3 regions of the Paenibacillus chungangensis genome follow, and region 3 is predicted to be linked to each of the others. Evidence: riboswitches for the same ligand, from Rfam matches in the RefSeq annotation. Region 3 holds a riboswitch; each other region holds the start of a gene.
What was found. A riboswitch is a leader RNA that binds a small molecule or an ion and turns the genes downstream of it on or off. The one in region 3 is predicted to bind cyclic di-AMP.
Positions count from the first base shown of each region.

Region 1 (8,264 bases), on a different contig from region 3:
ATTCTCGAACTTCAGCGTCACAAGGGCGTACTCCACGCCATCCCGATTCGTATGCTGCGTATAGGCTGTGTCGACCTCTCCAAGCGTCCAGCGCAGGAAGTCCAGATCATGAATCATCAGATCCTTAATAATACCTCCGCTAAGCTCCTTGTCGTAATACCATTGCCTTGCCTTGCCTGGATGGTCGCCAATCCGACTGGCATGAGCGACACCCGGATTGCCCAGTTGTCCTGCGTCAATCGCTGCCTTCATATTGACATAATCCGGGAAGAAGCGGACGACATGTCCGATGTACAGCTGTACATCGTTTTCTCGGCATGTAGCGATCATTTCCTCCGCCTGTTCAGGCGTTAGAGCGATCGGCTTCTCGCAAATGATATGTTTTCTTGCTTTTGCCGCCTTCACAGTATATTCTTTGTGTAAATACGTAGGCAGAACAATGCTTATCGCATCGAATTCTGCACCGCTCAGCATCTCTTCGAAGGAAGCAAATGCAGGAGCTCCGGTCTCATTCGAAATGTTCTGAACGACTTCCGGCCTGATGTCGCATACGCCGGTCAATTCCACGCCGTCAAGCTTGGCATAAATATTGGCATGAATCGAGCCTAGTCCGCCGCAGCCCAATACCGCAACTTTCATGTATTCATCTCCCTATTAGTATAAGTAGATTAACGCTTACACGTAGATCTTACCGATATATTGCGTTCCAGTATATGCGGGATTTAACGCATTTTATATCCATATTCAACCTGACGCTCAGTGAGGAGGAGTAACGTGCACATCTATCAGGAGCCTATTCATTACCAGAATCCACAGCTTTGTCTGAAAGTGTGGCAATTCGCTGCGGCAGGCGAGGTGGACCCCGCTCATCAGCTGCAATGGCATTATCATAAAGAAATCGAATTTGTTCTTGTACTGGACGGGGTTCATGAGATCCACACACCGTCTCAAAATTATGTGTTGAAGCCCGGTGAAGTTATGGTGCTGGGCTCTTCGCAACTGCACAGGGGCGTAACCCGCAAAGGACAGTATGTGAATTATATCGTGCTGCATGTGGACCTGGAGCCGTACTTCGATGCCGCCATGATGAATTATATGGGCTACTTCATGGAAGTGTTGAAGCCGCTTGATGAGCTGAACGATATACTCATGCGCAATAAAAGTCTGCAGGAGGAGATCGGCTCCATTATGCGGTTGATTCACGATGAAGTGATGGGCAAGGAGAAGGGGTATGAGATTGCCGTAAGCATGCACATCAAGCACCTCATGCTTGCGATGCTGCGGCATGACGACCGCAATGTGCTGGCCGCCCATCAGCAAGTGGACGCTTCCGTGATTAAACCTGTCGTTCAGTATATTGATAATCATCTTGACGGCAAAGTCGATATGGCGGAAGTGAGCAAAATCGCCGGTATGAGCTATGTTTATTTCTCCAGATATTTCAAGAAGAAAACGGGTGTATCCTTTACGGAATATGTAAACCGCAAGCGAATCGCAACCGCGAAGCGGATGCTTGTCATGACCGATCGCACCGTCTCGGATATCGCCAGCTCAGTGGGACTCGACAACATGGCGCACTTCTATGAGCTGTTCAAGCGATTCAATGGCTGCACGCCCAAGCAGTTCAGGGATCGGATGTTGAGCTGAGCGAGAGGAAGTCTGGATAATTATATCCCCATTGTAAACGCTGTAATAGAGAGATTTGACCGAATTTGAGAAAAATCAGCTCTCAATGGACTTTTACTTTTGTGTTTGATAGGAGTAGAGTAAGGCTTAACTCAATAATTGAATATACGGAACGCTTAATCTTGCATAGAGCGGGGGAACCATCGCGGCACACTGCCGCAGGGGTGAATCCACAATTGTGGTAGGGAATTCTCGAATCCCGAATCCGACAGCTAACCTCGTAAGCGTTGTTCGAGAGAGGAAGTGTATACTTGTGATCGTTTTCGACCACAGAGGACCTTTGCCTCTGTGGTTTTTTGCTGTTCTTTTTTTGCTCTCTACTCCAATTCAGTCCGGAAAGAGGATGTGTTTCGAATGAAAAAAAAACATTTTGTAGTGATCGGTCTCGGCAGATTTGGCGGAAGCGTAACAAAAACGCTGCTGTCTCTCGGATTTGAAGTAATGGGCATTGACCAGGACGAACGGAGAGTGTCGGAGTTCGCTTCCATATTGCCGCATGTGTTCCAGGCGGATTCCACCGATGACAGCGTCATGCGAAAGCTGGGCGTCAAAAATATGGATCACGCCATTGTCGCGATCGGCGGCGATCTGCAGGCCAGCATATTGACGACGCTGATCTTGAAGGATATCGGCCTCAAGCATATTACAGCCAAGGCGACAAGCGATTATCATCAGCGCGTGCTGGAAGGAGTGGGGGCCGATCATATTGTTCATCCGGAACGGGATACGGGCATACGCGTCGCGCATCGCATTACCTCCCAAAATATGGTGGAGTACTTGGAGCTGTCGCCGGAGCACAGTCTGGTAGAGATTATCGCCCCTCAGCGATTAAATGGGAAATCACTAGTCCAATCCAATATTCGGGCAAAATTCGGCTGCAATGTGATGGCGATCAGAAGAGCCAATAATGAGCTGGTTGTGTCGCCTCATGCGAACGATATGATCTACACCGGCGATCTTCTTGTCATCATCGGCAACAATCGCGATATTAACCGTTTCGAGAAATTTATCGGGGAATAAGAGGGGGCTGCCCCATGACGCAATCATTCAAGGTATACAAAAAGAAGGAGCTTAGTCCGCACCAATGGATGGTTATCGGCTTTGCCGTGATCATCGTGATGGGCGCCTTTCTGCTGGATTTGCCGACGGCTTCATCCGATGGCGAATCGATCGGTTTTCTCAATGCACTGTTCACCTCTACATCAGCAGTTTGCGTAACGGGACTCGTCGTGCTGGATACAGGCAGCGATTTTAGCCTATTCGGGCAGATCGTCATTATGCTGCTGATTCAAGTCGGGGGCTTAGGCTTCATGACCTACGGCGTCATCATTGCGGTCATTCTCGGCAAGCGGCTGGGTCTCAAGCATCGGATACTTATACAGGAATCCACCAAGTCCGCTTCCATTCAAGGGCTGGTCAGGCTCGTATTCAGCATTGCGGCCATCGCTTTTGTCTTCGAAGGCATTGGCGCGCTGCTGCTATGGCTGCGCTGGCTGCCGGAGATGGGTGCTGCGGAAGCGGCGTATTATGCCTTATTTCATGCTGTCTCCGCCTTTAACAACGCCGGTTTCGCGCTTTGGCCGGATAGTGTTAGCGGCTTTGTGGGCGACCCGGTCGTCAATATCGTTCTTTCATTGCTGTTTATCGGCGGCGGCATCGGGTTCGTCGTCATTGTGGACTTGCTGAAGCACAGGAGGTGGAGTCGTTATTCTCTGCATACGAAAATTGTCCTTTTAATTTCCACCTTCCTGTCGCTGGCGGGATTTCTCGTCATTTTCTGCCTGGAGCTTCTCAATCCCGCCGTATTCGGCGATCTGAGCTGGAGCGAGCGATTATGGTCCGCTTACTTCCAGAGCGTGACCACAAGAACAGCCGGCTTCAATAGCATTGACCTTGCCGGCATGCTTGCCGCCACGCAGTTCTTCATGATCTTCCTGATGTTCGTCGGAGCTTCGTCAGGATCTACGGGCGGCGGAATCAAGACGAATACGCTTATGATTCTGCTGGTGGCGATGTACAGCAGTGTCAGAGGCCGAACGCAAGTGCAGCTGTTCGGCCGCCGCATCGGCTACGATATCGTATTAAGAGCGCTTGCGGTCATTATTATATCGCTTGGCGTCGTGATGGCGGTATCCTTCCTGCTGACTATCACCGAGCAGGGGGTCCCATTCATCGACCTGCTGTTCGAAGCGACGTCGGCATTCGGGACGGTAGGCTTGTCGCTGGGCGTGACGCCTTACCTGTCGGTCGCGGGCAAGCTCATCATCATTGCGACGATGTTCATTGGCCGGCTGGGGCCTCTTACATTGGCTTACGCACTGGCGCGCCATAAGCAGGAGAGCAAGATCGGCTATCCGGAAGAGAAGGTGCTTGTCGGCTAACGGCATCTATGAGATTGGAAGGATAAGAAAGGGTCTGCCGACGTCTCTTCCTTCAGGAAGCGGCGAGGCAGACCCTTGATAGAATTGGCAGCCAGCTGGCAAGCTGACAAGCCAGTGAGCAGTTAGTATGGTCGGCGCTTCACGTGAAGCCGATTATGGTTCTACAATAACAGTAATCGTGTCACTGCGCGTTACGCCCGCATCGTTCACAAGCTCGCAGTAATAGACGTATGTGCCTGCCGGTTTGTTTACTACCGCCGTTACCACATGCTGGGCGTCAGGGGTAGAAGAGGCGATGGATTGCGTATCGATTAGCGTATCGTTCTCATACAATCGGTACACGGAGCCGTTCGTGCCCCACCACATGTTCATATCAATGATGAACTGTCCGTCTCCGTCCCAATTGTCGTGAGACAGAATCGGCTTGGCGGGATTCGCATCCGTTACCGTTACGACCAACTCATCGCTAGTCGTCTCGCCGTATGCGTTGCTTAATACTGCATAATAGTGATATGTGCCGTTGCTTCTGCCATAGACGGAGGTGGTGACGGATTGAGCGGACGTCCCCTTGTCAAGCAGCCACTCTGCATCCAGCAGCTTTCCGTTCTCATACAGCTTGTAGCTAGTCCCATTATTTCCCCACCACATATTCATGGCGATATTGTAGCGGCCGTCCTTGATGCCGTGGTCATGCCCGTTGTCGTGGGATAATACAGGCTTCCCAGGGGAGCTTGTACTTCCAGCGGCAGCGATAGGCTTCAACACGAGCGCATCATAGATGCCGGCGTAGTAACCGGAGGACTGGCTGTTCTTGCCTGTAATTTCGTACGTAACCGCGTGCGATCCCTCTGCAAGCACGCGTGTCCCCTGATCAATGCCAAGAACGTTCTCATGCTGCGCCCATTGAGGCAGAGCGGCTGTCGTATAGCCGTCAATAACGGCGCCTTGCTGCAAGCCGTCTAACTGCATCGAGACGATGCCGCGGTTTTTTGCTTTGGCATAATTGGCCAGCACTTGATATTCTTGCTCCGGCGCGGGGAGCGGGAACTGGAATGTAACCTGATCGCCGACAGCATTCGCTTGGAATAACTTCCCTCTGTCATTGTAGAAATCATCAACAATGACATCTCCGCTAGTCGAATGGGCAGGCATGAGCGATTGCACCGGATAAATATACTCGCTGGCGTGCAGCGGGCCATCGGCGGCTGGAGCCGTATACGGCTGAGCGGCCGGCGCAGGCTGCGGCTGAAGCGTTACCGCAATCTCGTCTTCCAGCGGGAATAGAAGTCGGGCGCTGTAGGACAAGAAGTTGTCCGCATTCAAGCTGAGCGATAGACGGAGCGGCATCGTCTGCGCATGAGGCCTATTGCCGCCCGAGCCGGAGGTTGAGCGGATGAAGAGGGCCCGGTTGGCGCTGTCGATGTTCCAGCCGAACAGTTCGGCGTCGGTGTCCTGCGCTTCCAGACGATTGAATGAATCGAGAGCTGTCAGCTCATACGATATTTTCACGATATCCCACTTCTCCAGCTCGAAAGGAACGGATACCCCTTCCTGCAGTTCCTCGGACGAGACGGTCCATACGATATCGTGCTCCGGATCGATGCTCCAGTAAGGCTGCTCCGCCGCAGGCGGCAGCACCTTGGACATGCGAACATTCAGCTGCGCCGGTACGTGGAAGTCGGATGCGGATATGATATCCTTGAAGCGGGCATCCTGCAGGCCGTCATTCGTTATTTGCGCATAGGTAGTGAATGTCAGCGTTTCATTCGGAGCCGGCGTTCCGTCGTACAATTTGAACACCTTCATCCAGGAGCGATTTTGCAGGAACGCCCACATCTCGTTATACTCCTCTTCTACGTCTGAGAAGCCTTCCAGCAGGTCCGATATGTCCATTCCCGATTTGTACATGTACACCATAGCCAGATAGGCGGGAATAAGTACAGCCCTGTCATGGCTGACCGCGCGATCCTTATTGTTCGGAATCTCCGCGCCATAGTAATAGAAGCGGCCGTCATACGCGTATTCTCTTACCAGGTACCATAGCAGGCCGCGGGCAAACTCCAAATATTGACGCTTCAGCTGCTCATCCGTCTCGTAATAAGCGGCCATTGCGATCCCGGCAGCGACCAGCGCCTGTATATTGTCGATCGCATCATTGGCGGGCACGTCAAGCTCCCCACCGCTTGGATTATATTCCGTCCAGTAATAGGCGCGATTGTTCCAGACGCCCTTATGGAAGCCATAACGCGGAACTTGATGATAGAAGAAGGTGCTCGCCATGTCCAGATAATCCTCATCGGCTTCCAGCATCTCATAGGCGTACATGAGCGACATCGCTGCCGAGGATAAGACGTGATGGTCCGGCTCATGCAGCTCCCAGGTATAACCGGATGCGTCTGTCCATCTCCAATCGAACAGGAAGTCCCAGCCGCCTGCCCACTCCGGACGCGGCGAATACTCCTCAGGATAGAAGTCCTCGACGAAGGCATTGCTTCCGTCCTCCTTCCATTGCGAATAGTCCATGAATGCAATTATCTCCTGCGCTCTCTCCTTGAAGGATGCATCCCCGGTGAGTACATAGGCGGGGAAGTATTCCTTCAGCAGATGATCGCTGGGACGACGCGGATAGTAGCGGTCGCTATGATAGAAGTGAGACTTCATGAACGGACGATGGGGAATGTCGCCCGCAATCGCCAGCGATGGACCCGAGCCGACAGGCTGCCCCAGCAGTCCGTCCAGCTCCGGTATGGACTGGTCCCGGCTGGCTACGGTCTCGGAGATGCTTAGCGGATATTCGATCTCCAGGTTCAGCGACGGCCCGAAGAAGAAGTTGCGCAGCACATCCTGACTCCATACCGAAGCATCAGGGATATCCAATTCCGATGTGGGGAATTTCGTCCAGAAGTCGGCAGGAACCAGCTCCTCGCGAATATCCTCAACATCGGTTACGGGTATGAGCTCCTTGTACCCGCTAATGAGCGTCTCGCGCAGCTCGCCATGCCTGATGCGAAGCTGTCCCGCTCCTTGGGCGAAGTCAACGGCCAGCAGCGCATAGCTTGCTCTCTTCGGCGCGAACTGCACGGCAGACAGCGAAGTCCAGTCTGACGAGAGCTCTCCCTTCTGGCGGACAGTGCCTACCGTTTCCCCATCCTCATTCAGCCAGAAGAGAGACAATGCGGGTATCGCTGTTCCGTCCGTTTGAACGGAGAAGCTGGCGGCATACATTTTCTCCGGTTGAATGCTCATCACCGGCGAGAGGAGGGCCGCCCGATCCTCGCTGCTGCTGTCCGGAGACGAGAGCAGAACGTGCCGGCTTGCACCGATGGATTCTGTCGATGCCTGTCCTGCGCCGCCGGTCTCCAGCGACCAGAAGTAAGGAGAGTCTTCTCCGTTCGCAAAGTATGGATTGCCCAGCTCATTGCGGGCTTGGAATACGACGTCATCAAATGATACTGCACCTGAGCTTTGTGCTACCTCTATGGAGATGATGGCCGAGACGGCATCGGTAGGAGCAATTTGCTCATGATACAGCTTGGTCCAAGACTCTGCTTGCCCCAGTCCTTCCGCCACGGCTTCCGATAGGATGCCGCCTGCCGCATCCAGCCACTGCATCTTCAGCGCCGGAGCGCCGTTAGCCATATGGCCGCGATATTGCGCGGACAATTGATAGGCAAGTCCGCTCCGAACAGGGTGCTGCTGACTGAGCGCCAGCCGTCCCGTTCCGTCTTCCGATACAAGCTTGACGGCTTTGCTTCCTTCTGGCACATCTGCAGATTCCCAGCTCCAGTAGCCGTATGCTTCTCCGCTGATATTCCATCCCTCGGGAGCAGTCGTCCCGTTCTCGAAGCCGGGATTAAGCGCCAGATTGGACGTCTGAGACTCCTCCTCGATGACGGTAAGGCTATAGGGCAGAGTACCGCCGCTGCTCAGGCTGAGCAGGAGCTCGTGCTGTCCGGCCGGGAGTGTGTTCATGAAGAGCGGAGAGAGACTGATTATCCTTCCGCTTCGCTCATAATCTGTGCCTTCCTGCAAGAGAGAACCGTTATATTGCACGGTCTCGATGACATGATTGTTCACCGGCATGTGCCATATGTGAAGCGGCAATGATGCGGCAAGCGCCTTATTGTGTGTTCCGCTGCGGGGAGCAATCGTATCGGCGGACGTGTACGGCTCAAGCCGGATATCGTCGTACCACAC
Region 1 is NZ_JBHTJZ010000005.1:270,075-278,338, forward strand. It holds gene ACFQ2I_RS03625 (Gfo/Idh/MocA family protein) at 1-639, opposite strand, end outside; gene ACFQ2I_RS03630 (helix-turn-helix domain-containing protein) at 775-1,647, shown strand; cyclic di-AMP (ydaO/yuaA leader) riboswitch at 1,790-1,929, shown strand; gene ACFQ2I_RS03635 (potassium channel family protein) at 2,041-2,706, shown strand; gene ACFQ2I_RS03640 (TrkH family potassium uptake protein) at 2,721-4,067, shown strand; gene ACFQ2I_RS03645 (hypothetical protein) at 4,221-8,264, opposite strand, start outside.
Region 1: another riboswitch for cyclic di-AMP. It lies ahead of ACFQ2I_RS03635 (potassium channel family protein); the one in region 3 lies ahead of ACFQ2I_RS10565 (KamA family radical SAM protein).

Region 2 (8,264 bases), on a different contig from region 3:
ATTATGAGCGGTTCCAGCAAGCGGAATTGCGCAGGGACGGCGGCGGAAGCGTCCACCCAATGGATCGTACCCTTCACCTTGCGCCCCGTGAACCCGCTTCCGCTCTTCGTCTCGGGATCGTACGTGCAATGCAGCTCCACCACATTGCCGTCCTCGTCTTTGACTACATCCTGGCAGGTAATAAAGTAAGCATGCTTCAACCGCACCTCGTTGCCTGGGAACAAGCGGAAGTATTTCTTGGGCGGACTCTCCATGAAATCGTCTTGTTCGATATATATTTCGCGGGAGAAAGGAATTTGGCGCATGCCCATCTCCTCGTTCTCCGAGTTGTTCTCTGCGTCCAGCCATTCCGTCTGGCCTTCCGGATAATTCGTAATGACCACTTTAAGCGGCTTGAGCACCGCCATGGTGCGAGGCGCCTTCAGCTTCAAATCTTCGCGGATGAAAAATTCTAAATTGCGCTCATCCACCACGCTATTGCTCTTGGCAACGCCGATCTCGCGGCAGAAGGTGCGGAGCGCTTCCGGCGTGTATCCGCGACGACGCATCCCGCTAATCGTCGGCATACGTGGATCGTCCCAACCGTCTACGACGCCTTCATCCACCAGCTGCTTCAGATAACGCTTGCTCATGATTGTATTCGTCACGTTCAAGCGGGCGAATTCATACTGACGCGGCGTCGCTTCCATCTCGCATTCCGAGATAACCCAGTCATAGAGAGGGCGGTGATCTTCGAATTCCAATGTACAGATGGAATGCGTGATGCCTTCAATGGCATCTCCAAGCGGGTGCGCGTAATCGTACATCGGATAAATGCACCAGTCATCTCCCGTGCGATGGTGATGCGTATGAGCGATGCGATAGAGCACAGGATCTCGCAGTGAGATGTTAGGAGACGCCATATCCATCTTGGCTCTCAGCACAAACTCCCCGTCCTTGAATTCGCCTGCGCGCATGCGCGCGAACAGATCCAGATTATCCTCTACGCTGCGGTTTCTTCCCGGGCTTTCCTTGCCCGGCTCTGTCAATGTGCCTCTCATCTCCCGCATCTGCTCAGCTGTCAGATCGCATACGTACGCCTTGCCCTTCTTAATGAGCAGCACTGCGCGATTGTACATCTCCTCGAAGTAATCGGAGGCGAAACGCAGCTCATCCCATTGGAATCCGAGCCATTTCACATCTTCTTGTATGGCCTCCACATATTCCGTATCTTCCTTCAGCGGATTCGTATCATCGAACCGCAAGTTCGTCCTTCCCTTGAACTCGTCAGCCAATTCGAAATTAAGACAGATTGACTTGGCATGCCCGATATGCAAGTACCCGTTCGGCTCGGGCGGGAAGCGAGTGACGACTTCCTGCACCCGACCGCTCTGCAAATCATCAACAACGATATGGCGAATGAAATTAGAGGATGAAGACTTGTTTTCTGTTGCGCTTTCCATCACGATCAACCTTTCCCACGGTACATATTTATCCTACTATAATACACAAAAATAATTGAAATTACACTTGTTATGACCGCCTGCAGCAGAATACTCTCATAACACTCTCAGAATCCATTAAAAAATTCTCACTTTCAACACAAAAGAACATTTTGCCAGTATGATTAGCTTAGTTAAAACGAATAAATTGCCTAATTCCCTTCAGAGGGATACGGGGGAACCACTTTGGGTGAATTGATTCCTTCTGGGAATCATAGGGGACCTTCAACCGAACCCCACAGCTAACCTCGTCGGCACCGGAAGGAGTTTCACGTTTTGAAGAAGAAGATCAGCGCCTTATTCGCAGGACTTGCACTGCTGCTCGCATTCCAGGCGGGAGTCGTCATGGCAAGCTCCGAAATGCAAGAGAGTATCGATAAAGTCATCGGAACCAAGTATAAGTATGGCGGCAACACGACCAGTGGCTTCGATTGCTCCGGATTTATCATTTATATCTTCAATCAGGCGAGCGTCGACCTGCCCCGCAGATCGGCAGACCAGGCAACGGTAGGCACTAAGGTAGCCAAGGCAGACTTGAAGCCGGGGGATCTTGTATTCTTCGATACTAGCGGCAAGAATAATGGGAATGTATCGCATGCAGGCATTTATGTCGGGGACGGAAGCTTCGCACATGCCTCCAGTAGCCGTGGTGTGGTCATTGACAAGCTGGACTCTTCCTATTACAAAACTCGTTACGTAACGGCTCGCCGCGTATTGGATGAGGAATCCTATCAGGCTTTTGCCGTAGAGGCGGTAGAGGAGAAAGAAGTCCAAGTAGCTGCAGCTAAGAAGTAATCGATATATTGAAATAATGGCGGTGCAGGATTCCATCCTCGCACCGCCATTTTTAATGTCCCCTTATTTCGCCATAACGCTAACCTTCGCCTTCATATTGCCGAATTTCAACGTTACTGTCGTTCTCCCCTTGCCTTGGACATAACCGATCGCCGTTAGTCATTATGTAAGGGTCAGCTTGCGCTTACGACCGAGCACCAGCATCACGATAAGCAGAACAAGAAGCGCGCTTACAAGCACAGCAATGTACCACAACGTCGCTCCTGCATGGAAAGCATCCATCATCCAGCCTGTCATACGAGGGAAGATCGCTCCGCCAAGCCCGCCGAAGGCGACAAGTATGCTCGTTGTCCGCTCGGTCATGCCGGGCAGCAGCTCATTCGCATAGACCAGTGCAATACCGAACATGCCGGAGAAGAACAAGCCGCACAATGCGGTTAGTATGAGCATGCCCGTCAATCCTTCGACGATGCTCATCAGACTGATGACAACCGTCGCGCCTATCGTCGCATAGACCAGATAGCGGACATAGCCGATCCGATCGGCCAGTACTCCGGCGAATAGTCGTCCGACAACGACCATCCCCCAGAATAAGCCCAGCACAGCGGCTGCTCCCGCTTCTTCCATGCCGGATCTTGCAATCATGATGGAGGGCAGGTAATTGGAGAAGCTCATCTCCATGCCTACGTAAATCATGAAGAACAGAGCAGACAGCGCGAGGAACGGAAGGGCCGAATACGCATATCCATACACGCCTGCTTGCCCCCTCTTGCCATGCTTTACAGATACGGCGGCATCGGGTGAATTCACTTTACCAGCAGAGTGCTGCACGGCCAACGAATCGTCCGTCTCATTGCCGAAGGACATCGACAGCCACAGCACGAAAGTGATGCCGGAAAGCGCAGCCAGAATCGGGAACGACAGCTGCCAGATATGATGTTGAATAAGAAAAGCTGCCGTAATGGGAATAAGCAGCGCGCCCAGACCGAAGAATGTCTCCAGACGGCTAACAGCCGAAGCCTTGCCATTCTTCACCAGATCGATGACCATGGCGCCGACGATCGCTTCCGTCATGCCGAAGCCGAAGCCGGCAAAGGGAGCGACAGCGAGCATCCAGCCCCAAGGGAGCAATAAGCTGTAAGCCGCTTCGCTTACGGTGAGTACGCCCATAGCAAGCAAGACGACTCCCCGCTTCCCCATCTTGCCCGATAAGAAGGGCGCCGACAACACTCCCGCAAGAAAACCGAGAAACTGATTCATGATCCACTGCCCGCCATCCTTATACGCCAGACCGTAATGCGCCATCATCGGCTCCAGCACAGCTCCTCCGACCACATGGGCAATCCCGATCACAAGATATGAGAGACAGCCGATCCATATCAACCTCTTCATTCAGCAATAACCCCTTTAAAACTTAATCTATCCTGCCATCACATTGAATTTCTTCATTATATACGAAATAGTGTCGCTTTTGATGATCCTGAAAAAATGTACACTTTTTGTTCGCATTATCGATGCCATGAAAGAATCGTGATGCGATGAAGAAGTAGCGATTGAACCGTCATGCCGGATGGCATACAGTTAAGTCAACTTCGCGAAGGCAATATCCATCCCGATGAAAGGAGATGAAAACGCTCTTATGAAATTCAGTCATATTCGATCTTCGATCATTCGGGATCGGTATCTGTACATTATGCTCATCCCATTCCTGCTGTGGTACATCATCTTTCAATATAAACCGCTTTACGGGCTGCAAATCGCATTCAAAGACTTCAGCGTGTGGAAAGGTATGGCGGATAGTCCCTGGGTAGGCTGGAAAAACTTTATCACCTTTTTTGATAGTCCTTATTTTATCAGGACCTTGCGAAATACGCTTATCATCAATTTCTATCAGCTTATTTTTGCCTTTCCTGTTCCGATTGCGCTTGCCTTGCTGTTGAATGAGATCCGTAATGCCTTGTTCAAAAAGACCGTTCAGACACTGACTTATTTGCCTCACTTCATTTCAGTCGTCGTCGTAGCAGGTATTGTGACCAATTTCCTGGCACCTAGCAACGGCATCGTCAACCTGGTCATCAGCATGTTCGGCGGGGAGAAGGTCTATTTCTTGACGCAGCCGGACTATTTCCGGACGATCTTCATCGCTTCTATGGACATATGGAAGGAAGCCGGCTTCAACACGATCGTCTACTTGGCAGCAGTTACAGCCGTTAACCCGGCTCTCTATGAAGCCGCTGTCATGGATGGCGCCAATCGCTGGAAGCAGACGATCCATGTCACCTTGCCGGCGATGATGCCTACGATTGCGATTATGCTTATACTGAAGATCGGCTCGATGATGGAAGTGTCCTATGAAGCGATTATTCTGCTCTATCAGCCCTCCACTTACGAGACGGCAGATGTGATCAGCACGTACGTCTATCGCTCAGGGTTGCAGGAGGGACAGTATGATCTTGCCACGGCAGTTGGACTGTTCAACGGTCTTATCGGCTTGATTCTTGTCTTATTCGCCAACAGAACCAGCAAGAAACTAACGGAAACCGGGCTATGGTAAAGGGGGGGAGCCGATGAAACCAACATCAGGAGAAAAGATATTTGCCGTATTCAATTATATAGCGCTCACTCTATTCGCTTTGGCCGCCTTGTATCCGTTCGTCTATGTGCTGTCCGCTTCCCTAAGCTCTTCGGAAGCCGTCGTGACAGGCTCTGTCTGGCTGTGGCCGATTGATATCCAGCTGCAATCCTATTTGAAGGTCGTGCAATACGAAGGCATATGGATGGCTTACGCTAACACCATCTACTATACTGTAGTCGGCACGGCATGCAGCCTTCTGCTTACCGTTCTGGGCGCTTATCCGCTGTCCAAGCAGCGGCTGCTGGGCGGCACGTTCCTCAGCTTCATGATCGCCTTCACGATGTGGTTTAATGCGGGCATGATTCCGATGTACCTTAACTTCCGGGACTTGGGACTGCTAGATAACCGCGCAGCTATCATTATAGGCTTTGCCGTGTCGGCTTTCTATGTCATCTTGATGCGGACATTCTTCCAGAACATACCGAACGATCTTGAAGAATCTGCCAAGGTAGATGGCGCGAACGACTTTCAGATTTTATGGAAGATTTATTTGCCCTTATCCAAGGCTGCACTCACGACGATTGGCCTGTTCTACGCAGTGTTGCGTTGGAACGGTTACTTCTGGGCCATGGTATTATTAAAGGACGAGGACAAAGTTCCGCTTCAAGTGCTGCTCAAGAAGCTCATTGTGGAATTGAACCTGAGTGAGGAAATGATGGCGTCCAGAGATATAGCTACCGCCATCTCACAAGAAACCGTTGTCTATGCCACTATCATCATCTCTATTATACCGATCGTAGCCGTTTATCCTTTCATTCAGCGCTACTTCGTCAAAGGGGTCATGATCGGTTCTGTTAAAGGCTAATACAAAGGGAGGACATTATACTATGTTTAAAAAGAGAAACGGATTCATCCTGCTATTGGCATTCGCCATGACCATGTCATTGCTTGCGGGCTGCGCAGACAGCAAGAAAGAGCCGAACGCTTCTGACGGCAAAGCTGAAAACGGTTCACATGCAGGCGCCAACAATGCTGGTAACGCTGGAAACAACAAGAAGAGTGGCGGAACTTCAGGCCATCTTGTAACGAAAGACCCGCTTGAGTTAACGATTCATATGCACTTCGGCGACAATGTTTCCTATCAGGATGATTGGCCGGTATTCCAGAAGGCTGCCGAGCTGACCAACGTCTCTCTGAAAGGAACGGCGCCAAGCAGCGCCACGAACAGCAAAGAGCTGTTCAATATTACGATGGCTTCCGGGGAGCTGTCGGATATCGTTCATTTCAATTTGAAGGACGTGTATGATAATTACGGTGTTGAGGGCGCTTTCGAGCCACTCAACGATCTGATTGACGAGCATGCCCCCAATATCAAAGCACTGTTCGAAGAACGTCCGGATCTGAAACGCCACGCCACCGCTTCAGACGGCAACATCTATTTCATCAACTTCATCCCGGACGGACAAGTGGCGAAAGGCTGGTTCATCCGCGAGGATTGGCTGGAGAAGCTGCAATTGGAGACGCCTACTACCGTCGATGAGTTCTATACGGTCATGAAAGCATTCCGAGAGCAGGATCCTAACGGTAATGGCCAGAAGGATGAAGTGCCTTTCTTCGCCAGAATGAAGTCTGCGGCTCTTGACTTCCTTGTCTTCTGGAATGCGAACCGCGGCCTGTACCTAGCCAATGATAAGATAGGCTTCGGACCCTATGAGGACGCTTACAAGACAGGCGTGCAAAATATCGCTGATTGGTATAAAGAAGGACTGATCGATCCCGAAATCTTCACGCGCGGCTCGAAAGGCCGGGACATTATGCTGCGTGAAGACCGTGGCGGAGTGACGCATGACTGGCTGGGAAGCACAGCCGGCTATAACGATATCTTGCAAGGTGAGCGCCCGGACTTTGCTTTCATGCCCATGCTGCCTCCGGCAAGCGTAGATGGCCAAATACGCGAAGAAACGAAGCGAGCGGAAGTAGCGGCCAGTGGGTGGGGCATCGCTTCCACGAGCAAACATAAAGTAGAGGCGATCAAATATTTCAATTTCTGGTTCTCTGAGGAAGGCCGCCGTCTCATGAACTTCGGCATTGAAGACGTGCATTACGATATGGTGGACGGCAAGCCGGTATTTAAAGAACAATACCTGAAAGCTGAGAATGGCACATTGGCCGCACTACAGGAAGACGGCGTTCAGATTGAAATCGGCTTCCATCAAAACTTTGATTATGAAAGACAATGGTCTAATGCCATTGCGCTGCAAGGCGAAGATATGTATACGAAAGCCAACGTGTTCATGGAGCAATACCCGACTGTCAGCTATACCAATGAAGAAAGAGAGAAGCTGACGACTCTGAAAAGCGCGATTACAACTTATGTAGAAGAAATGTCGCAGAAGTGGATTCTCGGCGCGGAAGACTTGACTGACGATTCGTTCGCCGCATTCCAGAAAAGCCTGAAGAGCATGGGCGTTGAGGAGATGCTTCAGCTTGAGCAGCAAGCTTACGATCGTTTTATGTCTCAATAATCGATAAAGGAGGAGACTGAACATGAACCTTCGTTCCGCCGTATCCCTAACGCTGGCACTGATCATTACCGCAAGTATTGCCCTGTTCCCCGGCAAAGCCGATGCTTTCGTTGAACGGTCCTTCTCCGATCCAGTAGAGATCGGAGAACCGGTTAGCTTGGATCGAAGGTGAAGACCGGCCGTTCATCATGACAACGGATAATGAAAAGCTGTATATCGGCACGATCCCTGACTATGGGCTGTTAGGCGGAGCCTTAACGATCTACGATCCGACGACCAATGAACATGACATATTCCATGATGTGGTATACAATCAAAGCATTGTGGGCCTCGCTTACAGGGACGGCAAGCTTTACGGCTCCACCTCCATTCACGGCGGGGAAGGCATTAATCCAACGGAAACTGTAGCAAAAATGTTTGTATGGGATTTATCGACGAATGAAAAAACGATCGAGTTCACTCCTGAAATTCCCGGCGCAGCCACAGCTCCGACGATGATTAACGGGCTGACATTCGGGCCGGACGGATTGCTCTGGGCAGCCGCCGACGGCACCTTGTTCGCTCTTGATCCTGACTCTCTCGACATGGTCAAGCAATCGCCGTCGATGCCAGTGTATCTCAGTATGGAAAGTGGCGTCCGGTATACTCCCGTTGGGGAGATGACGGATTGCTCTACTCCACGCCGGCTGGACATCTTACCGTACTTGATCCCAAGACGCTGGAATATGTCCGTCTGGGCAAGACACCGGTCATGGCCTTGGGAGATGACGGGAACATCTATTACGGTATGGACAGTACCAAGCTGGCCATGATCGAAGTATCGGACGGTGTCACGATCCCGGATGTGGAAGTAGCGATTCCGCTCCCTAACCATGATTTCGAGCAATT
Region 2 is NZ_JBHTJZ010000002.1:39,877-48,140, reverse strand. It holds gene ACFQ2I_RS00235 (glutamine--tRNA ligase/YqeY domain fusion protein) at 1-1,442, opposite strand, end outside; cyclic di-AMP (ydaO/yuaA leader) riboswitch at 1,621-1,753, shown strand; gene ACFQ2I_RS00230 (C40 family peptidase) at 1,758-2,276, shown strand; gene ACFQ2I_RS00225 (MFS transporter) at 2,439-3,668, opposite strand; gene ACFQ2I_RS00220 (ABC transporter permease) at 3,916-4,830, shown strand; gene ACFQ2I_RS00215 (carbohydrate ABC transporter permease) at 4,844-5,716, shown strand; gene ACFQ2I_RS00210 (extracellular solute-binding protein) at 5,739-7,376, shown strand; gene ACFQ2I_RS00205 (hypothetical protein) at 7,399-7,548, shown strand; gene ACFQ2I_RS00200 (hypothetical protein) at 7,565-8,188, shown strand; gene ACFQ2I_RS00195 (FIMAH domain-containing protein) at 8,128-8,264, shown strand, end outside.
Region 2: another riboswitch for cyclic di-AMP. It lies ahead of ACFQ2I_RS00230 (C40 family peptidase); the one in region 3 lies ahead of ACFQ2I_RS10565 (KamA family radical SAM protein).

Region 3 (8,264 bases):
TAACGAGAAGCTGGATTACGTCGTGCCGCGCGAAGGGTCCAATCTATGGTTCGACAACATGGTCATTCCGAAGACGGCTCGCAATATCGATGGGGCCCATCAATTCATCAACTTTATGCTGTCGCCCGATGTTGCGGCGCAGAATGCCGAATATGTGGGGTATTCCACGCCCAATCATTCTGCGCTTGCACTGCTGCCGGAGGAGATTGCCGGCGATGAACGGTTTTACCCCGACGAGGAGCTGACACGCAGGCTGGAGGTATATGACAATCTCGGTCCACACATGCTGGCGCATTATAATGAGCTGTTCCTGGAATTCAAGATGCACAGGAAATGATTGCGATGAGATATAGAAGAACTTATTGCCGGCTCTATAAGCTTGGAGGAGTGGAGGAGTGAACAATTATTCCCCATTGCAGAGACTGCCTGACCGATAACGGAAGTGCAGTCTTTTTTTGTTCACTAGAGACTGAAGATAAGCTATGATTATAGGATAGGGGGAAGTAGCGGTCTGTTGTTATAAAGAGCCACAATAGGATCTGAAAGGAGGAAGCGAACATGATAAAAGCAATAATATTTGACTTTGATGGCACAATAATTGATACAGAGACACCATGGTATTACGCGTTTCGCAATGCGTACGAGGAGCATGGGGTGGAATTGTCGCTGGAGCAGTATTCGGAATGTGTCGGAACGAGCCACCATGCATTCAATCCTTATGAATATTTGATGACGGAGCTGAATCTCCCGATCGATAAGGAAGAATTCCACAGGCGCATTCACAACGATCATGCACGGCTGATGGAACAGCAAGGAATCCGCGAGGGCGTGTTAGAATATCTGGAGGCGGCGAAGGCGGCTGGAATGCGCATCGGTCTTGCCTCAAGCTCCAGGCGCAAGTGGATTGACAGATATCTGTCACAGCTGAAGTTGGCGGATTGCTTCGAAGTGATCTGCACTGCGGACGATGTCGATCAGGTGAAGCCGGACCCGGCACTATATAAGATGGCAGTAAAGGGACTTGGCGTAAAACCAGAGGAAGCAGTTGCGATAGAGGATTCTCCGAACGGGGCCAAAGCTGCTGTAGCGGCGGGACTGGCCTGTATTATCGTGCCCAACGCACTTACGAATCTGCTGCAATTTGATGAGGCGGAGCGCTGCAAGTATGGCCAATCCTTAATGGATATTGATTTTAACGAAGTGGCGGCAGGCCGATTTTAACGCTTGCTCTCTTTCCTTGATCAATGATTGCCAGGCCTTGTGTGAAGTTACATGACATGTAAACTATGAATTTTTCGTTACAGTTGAATGGACTTTTTTATGAAGAACTTGCATTTTTTCGATAATAAAATCTTTAAAAATGCTTTATTGTCGGTTAGAATCAAAAAAGCGGCTAATAATTGGAGTCGAAAACTAGAATCGAAAGGTAGAATGAAGGATGACAGTAACAACTATGCAAGAAACATTGAATCCCTATGAAATTGCCCAACAGCAGGTAGATACTGCTGCGAAGCTGTTGAATCTGCCGGAGCACATTACACACATCTTGAAAAATCCTAAACGTGTCCTCTCCGTCAGCTTCTCCGTGAAGATGGACGACGGCTCTGTGCGGGTATTCCAAGGATACCGTGCGCAGCATAATGATGCTGTCGGTCCGACAAAAGGAGGCATTCGCTTCCATCCCGACGTCACGCTTGACGAGGTCAAAGCGCTCTCCATGTGGATGAGCTTCAAGTGCGGCGTAGTGGGCCTGCCGTATGGCGGAGGCAAAGGCGGCGTTATATGTAACCCGCGCGAGCACAGCAAGGCAGAAGTAGAACGGATTAGTCGCGGCTTCATGGAAGCTATCGCTGACTTCGTGGGGCCGGACAAGGATATTCCTGCTCCAGACGTGTACACAAATGCGCAGACGATGGGCTGGATGATGGACACTTACAGCCGAATGAAAGGTGTATATTCGCCAGGCGTCATTACAGGGAAGCCGCTTATTATTGGCGGTTCCAAAGGTCGGAATGAAGCTACGGCGCAAGGCTGCGTATATACGATTCTCGCAGCTCTTGAAGATATGGACATTCCAGCTGACACAGCAACGGTTGCGGTTCAAGGCTTCGGCAATGCGGGCCGGATTGCCGCTAGATTGCTGGCGGAGGCAGGCTGCAAAGTAGTAGCGGTAAGCGACTCCAAGGGCGGCGTCTATCAACCAGACGGACTTGATGTTGCCGTGCTTGAAGAGCTGAAGGATAATGCTTCGATCGCGGATTACAGCGGGGCGCAGCAGATCTCGAATGAAGCGCTGCTTGAGCTGGACGTTGATATTCTGGTGCCGGCTGCTCTGGAGAATGTCATTACCTCCAGTAATGCCAAGCGGATTAAAGCCAAGCTGGTTGCGGAAGCGGCGAACGGACCAACGACGCCAGAAGCGGATCGCGTCCTGTCGGAGAAGGGCATCATCGTCATTCCGGACGTGTTGGCCAATGCGGGCGGCGTAACCGTTTCGTACTTCGAATGGGTGCAGAACTTGCAGCATTTCTATTGGAGCGAGGAAGAAGTGCTGGAGAAGCTGCAGGGAAATATGATACGGTCTTATCAAGCTGTGCGCGATCTGGCAGCGCAGTTCGAAGTAGATCTGAGGACGGCTGCGTATATGATCGCCATGAAGCGTATTGCTGCTGCGATGGAAGCGAGAGGCTGGGTGTAGCGTCGACAATACTTTAGAGAAAAGGTGTGTGACAGCATGAAGGAGCAGATCCGTATTGGGATCGTCGGGTATGGCAATTTGGGCCGAGGCGTCGAGCTTGCCATCCGTCAGAATCCGGATATGAAGCTGGATGCCGTATTTACGCGTAGAGACCCTTCCACGATTCCTTCCGAGGCGAAGGTATATCCGATTGAGGATGCTGAGAAGTTCAAAAATGATATCGATGTGATGATCTTGTGCGGCGGTTCCGCGACAGACTTGCCGGAGCAAGGTCCGCAGTTCGCTTCTATGTTCAACATTGTAGACAGCTTCGATACGCACGCGAAAATTCCGGAATACTTCGAAGACGTGGATCGTGTGGCGCGTGAGCATGGTCATGTCGGCGTTATCTCCACAGGCTGGGACCCGGGCTTATTCTCCATGAATCGCCTGCTTGCGGAAGCTATTCTGCCTGAAGGCAATGAATATACGTTCTGGGGCAAGGGCGTCAGTCAAGGACATTCCGATGCCATTCGACGGGTGAAAGGCGTGAAGTATGGCGTTCAGTATACGATTCCTAGCGAAGCGGCTGTGAATCGTGTACGCGCCGGAGAGAACCCTGAGCTGAGCACAAGAGAGAAGCACATTCGTTCTTGCTATGTTGTGGCAGAAGAAGGGGCTGATCTGGCAGCGCTGGAGCAAGAAATCGTATCCATGCCGAACTACTTCGCGGACTATGATACGACTGTGGAGTTCATTAGCGAAGAGGAAATGAAGAAGAATCATTCCTCTATGCCGCATGGCGGCATGGTGCTTCGCAGTGGCAAGACTGGCGAGAATACGACGCAGATCATCGAGTTCGGCTTGAAGCTGGAAAGTAATCCGCAGTTCACGGCAAGCGTCCTGGTCGCATATGCTCGCGCGGCGCATCGCTTGTCCCGGGAAGGACAAGCGGGTGCCAAGACGGTGTTCGATATTCCGCTCGGCCACTTGTCTCCGAAGTCTGCTTACGATCTTCGCAAGGAATTGCTGTAGATTTTATCCGTTATAACCATAGTTATGAAGTACCGTTCCCCCAGTGTGCCATTGGGAGCGGTACTTCTTTTGCTATATGAGTGTTTATAACATTACGAAGTGGGATTGTCTTCCCCCTTGTTTAGGCGATGTAGCCTCGGTTGGAGGGTTGAAAGTGTCCGAATGGTGGGCTGTTCCGCTTGGCGAGGTAGTGTGCGTTTATGCAGGTAAGGAGTGTGCTAAGTGGATTTCGTGCAGTTGTTGCATCCGAAATCGTTATTGTGTCGTCGAACAGATGGAATTAGTACAGTTGAATGATGTGAAATAGCACAATTTTCTTGTGAATGGTCGGATTAATGACATAAAATCCAGTTGATTGTGTCCGAGTGGAGTCAATCCAAGAAATTAAGGGCATTAAATCCAGTAAGTAGATACATATTGAATCAGTCAGAGGATATCTAATCAGTGAGTGGATATGTGATACGAGGTATTTTTCTGTTAAAAGCTAAAGCTTGGATTGACAGCAACCTCACAATTGTATACCATTCTATTGATAACCATTATCAACACTTGTCGGTTAATTCGACAGAACACAGAAGAGAGAAGAGGAGCAAAGAATGCTGCGACGATTTTTTTCTTATTATAAACCGCATAAGAGATTGTTCCTGCTGGACTTCTTCAGCGCGGTGCTGCTTGCGATACTGGAGCTTGTATTTCCGGTCGCAGTCGGATATGTGATCAGAGAGCTGTTGCCGAACGGCGATTGGGGGATCATCGTTGCTGCTTGTGCCGTGTTGCTCGTCATATATGCCATTAATACGGTGCTTACCTTTGTCGTCAACTACTGGGGACATATACTTGGCATCAATATCGAGACGGAGATGAGGCGGCGGCTGTTCAATCATATTCAGAAGATGTCCTTCCGCTTCTTCGACAACAATAAGACAGGTCATCTGTTGTCCCGCATGACCAACGACCTGTTCGAGATCGGCGAGGTGGCTCATCACGGTCCGGAGGATATGTTTATTGCCATCATGACGTTGCTTGGCGCGCTTGGCATCATGGTCTATATTAACCCCGAGCTTGCACTGCTCACCTTTGCTATTGTGCCACTTATCTTGTGGTTGGTGTTGTTTTTCAACAAGAAAATGACGGTTGCGGTTCAGAGGCTGCTGAAGGATATGGCGGATTTCAACGAAAGGGTAGAAGATACGGTGGGCGGCATTCGCGTCGTACAATCGTTCGCTAACGAGAAGTATGAAAGAGGTCTGTTCATGGAAAGTAATCTGCGCTTCCGCCTGGCGAAGATTCTATCCTACAAAATTATAAGCATGAACAATTCCATCACCTATATGCTAATGAGACTTGTATCGCTGTTCGCCCTCTTGGCGGGCGCCTATTATGTGCTGCAGAAAGGAATGAACTACGGCGATTTTTTCACCTTCCTGCTGCTGACGAACATATTCTTCAAGCCGATTGAGAAAATTAATGCCGTTATCGAGAGTTATCCAAAAGGCATTGCCGGATTTAAACGCTACATGGAGCTGATGGATACGAAGCCGGACATTGTAGACGCTCCCGGCGCCATAGCAGTCGATCAGTTGAGAGGCGATATTCAATATCGCAACGTGACGTTCGGTTATGAAGGCGAAGCGAAAGTGCTTCGGGGCATCAATCTGACGATAAAAGCCGGAGAAACAGTTGCCTTCGTTGGGCCGTCCGGTGCGGGCAAGACGACGCTGTGCAGCTTGCTGCCTCGTTTCTATGAGCTAGACGAGGGAAGCATCTCGGTGGACGGCTATGATATTCAAGAGATGAAGCTGGAGTCGCTGCGCAGAGGGATTGGCATTGTTCAGCAGGATGTATTCATGTTCGGAGGCACGATACGTGACAATATCGCCTACGGCAAGCTGGATGCCAGCGACGAGGAAGTATGGGCTGCGGCGCGCCGTGCGCAGCTTGAGAGCTTTATCAGCGAACAGCCGCAAGGACTTGAGACGGTGGTGGGGGAGCGAGGCGTCAAGCTGTCCGGCGGTCAGAAGCAGCGTCTGGCGATCGCCAGAATGTTCCTGAAGAATCCACCGATTCTAATTTTGGATGAAGCGACTTCCGCGCTGGATACCGAGACGGAAGCGGCGATTCAGCAGTCGCTGGCCGAGCTGTCCGCAGGGCGTACGACACTGGTCATTGCCCATCGACTTGCCACGATCAAAAATGCGGATAGAATTGTCGTGGTCACAGAGGATGGCATTAGCGAGCAAGGCCGTCACGATGAATTGGTTGCGGCGGGCGGTATTTACAGCCGTCTGCATGCGGCACAATTTGCCACTGCTGCGCACTGATCGACTTGTTAAAACATTGTGAATGCTGTTGAATCGCGTTCGGAGCAGTTGACGTCTGTCAAATGTTGACTTACACTGGAATAGCGCTTAATTTCCAATGCTAGGCATTGGAAAGCGGGGGAACCAATTGTTGCGAAGCTGCCTGGCAGCTACGCACGGGGCGAATAGATGGAGCGGCAGCGCTCGTCTTAGGGGACCATCTTACCCGAGTCCGTCAGCTAACCTCGTCGGCAGTGGATGGGTCACAAGCATAGTGAATCGTGAATACGTTTGATCTGACCCTGGTGCATCAAGGGCGGATTCGGACAGGATGAACCTGCCCGCTCCGCTTCAAGATGCTCGGACCGCTTGCGTCCGAATGCTGGGGTCATTTTTTGTGGGGATCGGTACCATCCACTGGCATAACGCGCAGACCAAATTCTGAGGAGGAGTTGGAATGCCGCAGCCTAAATACATTATGAAGCTGGACAAGATTGCAGAAATTCCAGAACGCGAGCGGGAACTGCTAAAGCCAATTACGGAGAAGTTCGCGTTCAGGGTGAACGATTATTACTTGTCGCTGATCGACTGGAATGATCCCGACGATCCGATCCGCAAGCTCGTTATTCCGAACGAAGGCGAGCTGATGGAATATGGCAAGTGGGATGCTTCGGACGAGGAGGCCAATTATGTCGTGCCGGGCTGCCAGCATAAGTACCGGACGACGGCGCTGCTCATCGTATCGGAAGTATGCGGGGCTTATTGCCGTTACTGCTTCCGCAAGCGGCTGTTCCGTAATGACGTGAAAGAAGCCGTCTCTAATGTGGAACCGGGTCTCGCTTACATTGAAGAGCATCCGGAGATTAACAACGTGCTGCTGACGGGGGGAGATAGCCTGATTCTGGGCACGCCGAAGCTGCGATCCATTATCGAACGGCTGCGCAGCATCGATCATGTGAAGATTATCCGTCTGGGCAGCAAGATTCCCGTATTCAATCCAATGCGCATCTATGAGGATGAAGCACTGCTGCAGCTCATCTCTGAATTCTCCACCCCGGAGAAGCGAATCTATGTCATGGCGCATATCAATCACCCCAGGGAGATTACAGAGGAGGCCAAGCGCGGCTTCGAAGCGTTACATAAGGCAGGGGCGATCGTCGTGAACCAGACGCCGATCATACGGGGCATTAACGACGATCCCGAAGTGCTGGCTGAGCTGCTGGATCAGCTGTCATGGGCGGGCGTGACGCCGTATTACTTCTTCATTAATCGACCGGTCGCAGGTAATCGCGACTTTGTCGTGTCGCTGGAGAGGGCATATCAGGTAGTTGAGGAAGCGAAGGCCAGGACGAGCGGTCTCGGCAAGCGAGTCAGACTGTCTATGAGCCATTCCTCCGGCAAGATTGAGATATTGGCGATTGCGGGTGGCAAGGCCTACTTGAAGTACCATCAATCGCGGGAAGGACAGTATGGGCAGTTCATGGTGCTGGATTGTCCGAAGGAAGCGGCATGGTTCGACGACTTGCCGGGCAGCGAGCGTTATTGGCAGGCGAAGGAGGAGGTTACGGTCTAGGCAAGTAGACAAAGGCCTGTACGCGTCTGTGATATAATATATTCGTCTGTAGTAAAGACTAGGAAAGCGGAACATATCAGAACAGACAGCAGAACAGGGGGCAATGGCGATGGGGAGCGCATTACAAGCATCGGAGGCTAATATAGCTGCATTGATCGATCATACATTGTTGAAGGCCGACGCTACGGCAATGGAGATTACGAAGTTGTGCGAGGAAGCGCGGGACTATTCATTCGCGACAGTGTGCGTCAATGCTAGCTGGGTGAAGCTTGCGGCGGAACAACTGAAGGGGGGCCCAGTCGGCGTGACGACGGTCGTGGGATTCCCTCTTGGTGCGACAAGCTCGGCGTCCAAGTCGTTCGAAGCGGCTCAAGCAATCACGGACGGTGCGACGGAAGTGGATATGGTGCTCCATATCGGTAAGCTGAAGTCGGGCGATCTGGAGGCGGTAGAGGCCGATATTGCAGCTGTCGCTGAAGTGTGCAAGGGCAAGGCGGTGCTGAAGGTTATACTGGAGACGGGCATGCTGACGGATCAGGAGAAGGTTGCGGCATGTGAGCTATCCAAGCGTGCGGGAGCAGACTTCGTGAAGACGTCGACCGGATTCGGGAAAGGCGGAGCCACGGTAGAGGACATTGCGCTGATGCGAAGCGTGGTGGGGCCGGAGCTTGGCGTGAAG
Region 3 is NZ_JBHTJZ010000011.1:205,447-213,710, reverse strand. It holds gene ACFQ2I_RS10590 (ABC transporter substrate-binding protein) at 1-337, shown strand, start outside; gene ACFQ2I_RS10585 (HAD family hydrolase) at 559-1,221, shown strand; gene ACFQ2I_RS10580 (Glu/Leu/Phe/Val family dehydrogenase) at 1,439-2,698, shown strand; gene ACFQ2I_RS10575 (diaminopimelate dehydrogenase) at 2,735-3,712, shown strand; gene ACFQ2I_RS10570 (ABC transporter ATP-binding protein) at 4,309-6,033, shown strand; cyclic di-AMP (ydaO/yuaA leader) riboswitch at 6,108-6,281, shown strand; gene ACFQ2I_RS10565 (KamA family radical SAM protein) at 6,470-7,585, shown strand; gene deoC (deoxyribose-phosphate aldolase) at 7,695-8,264, shown strand, end outside.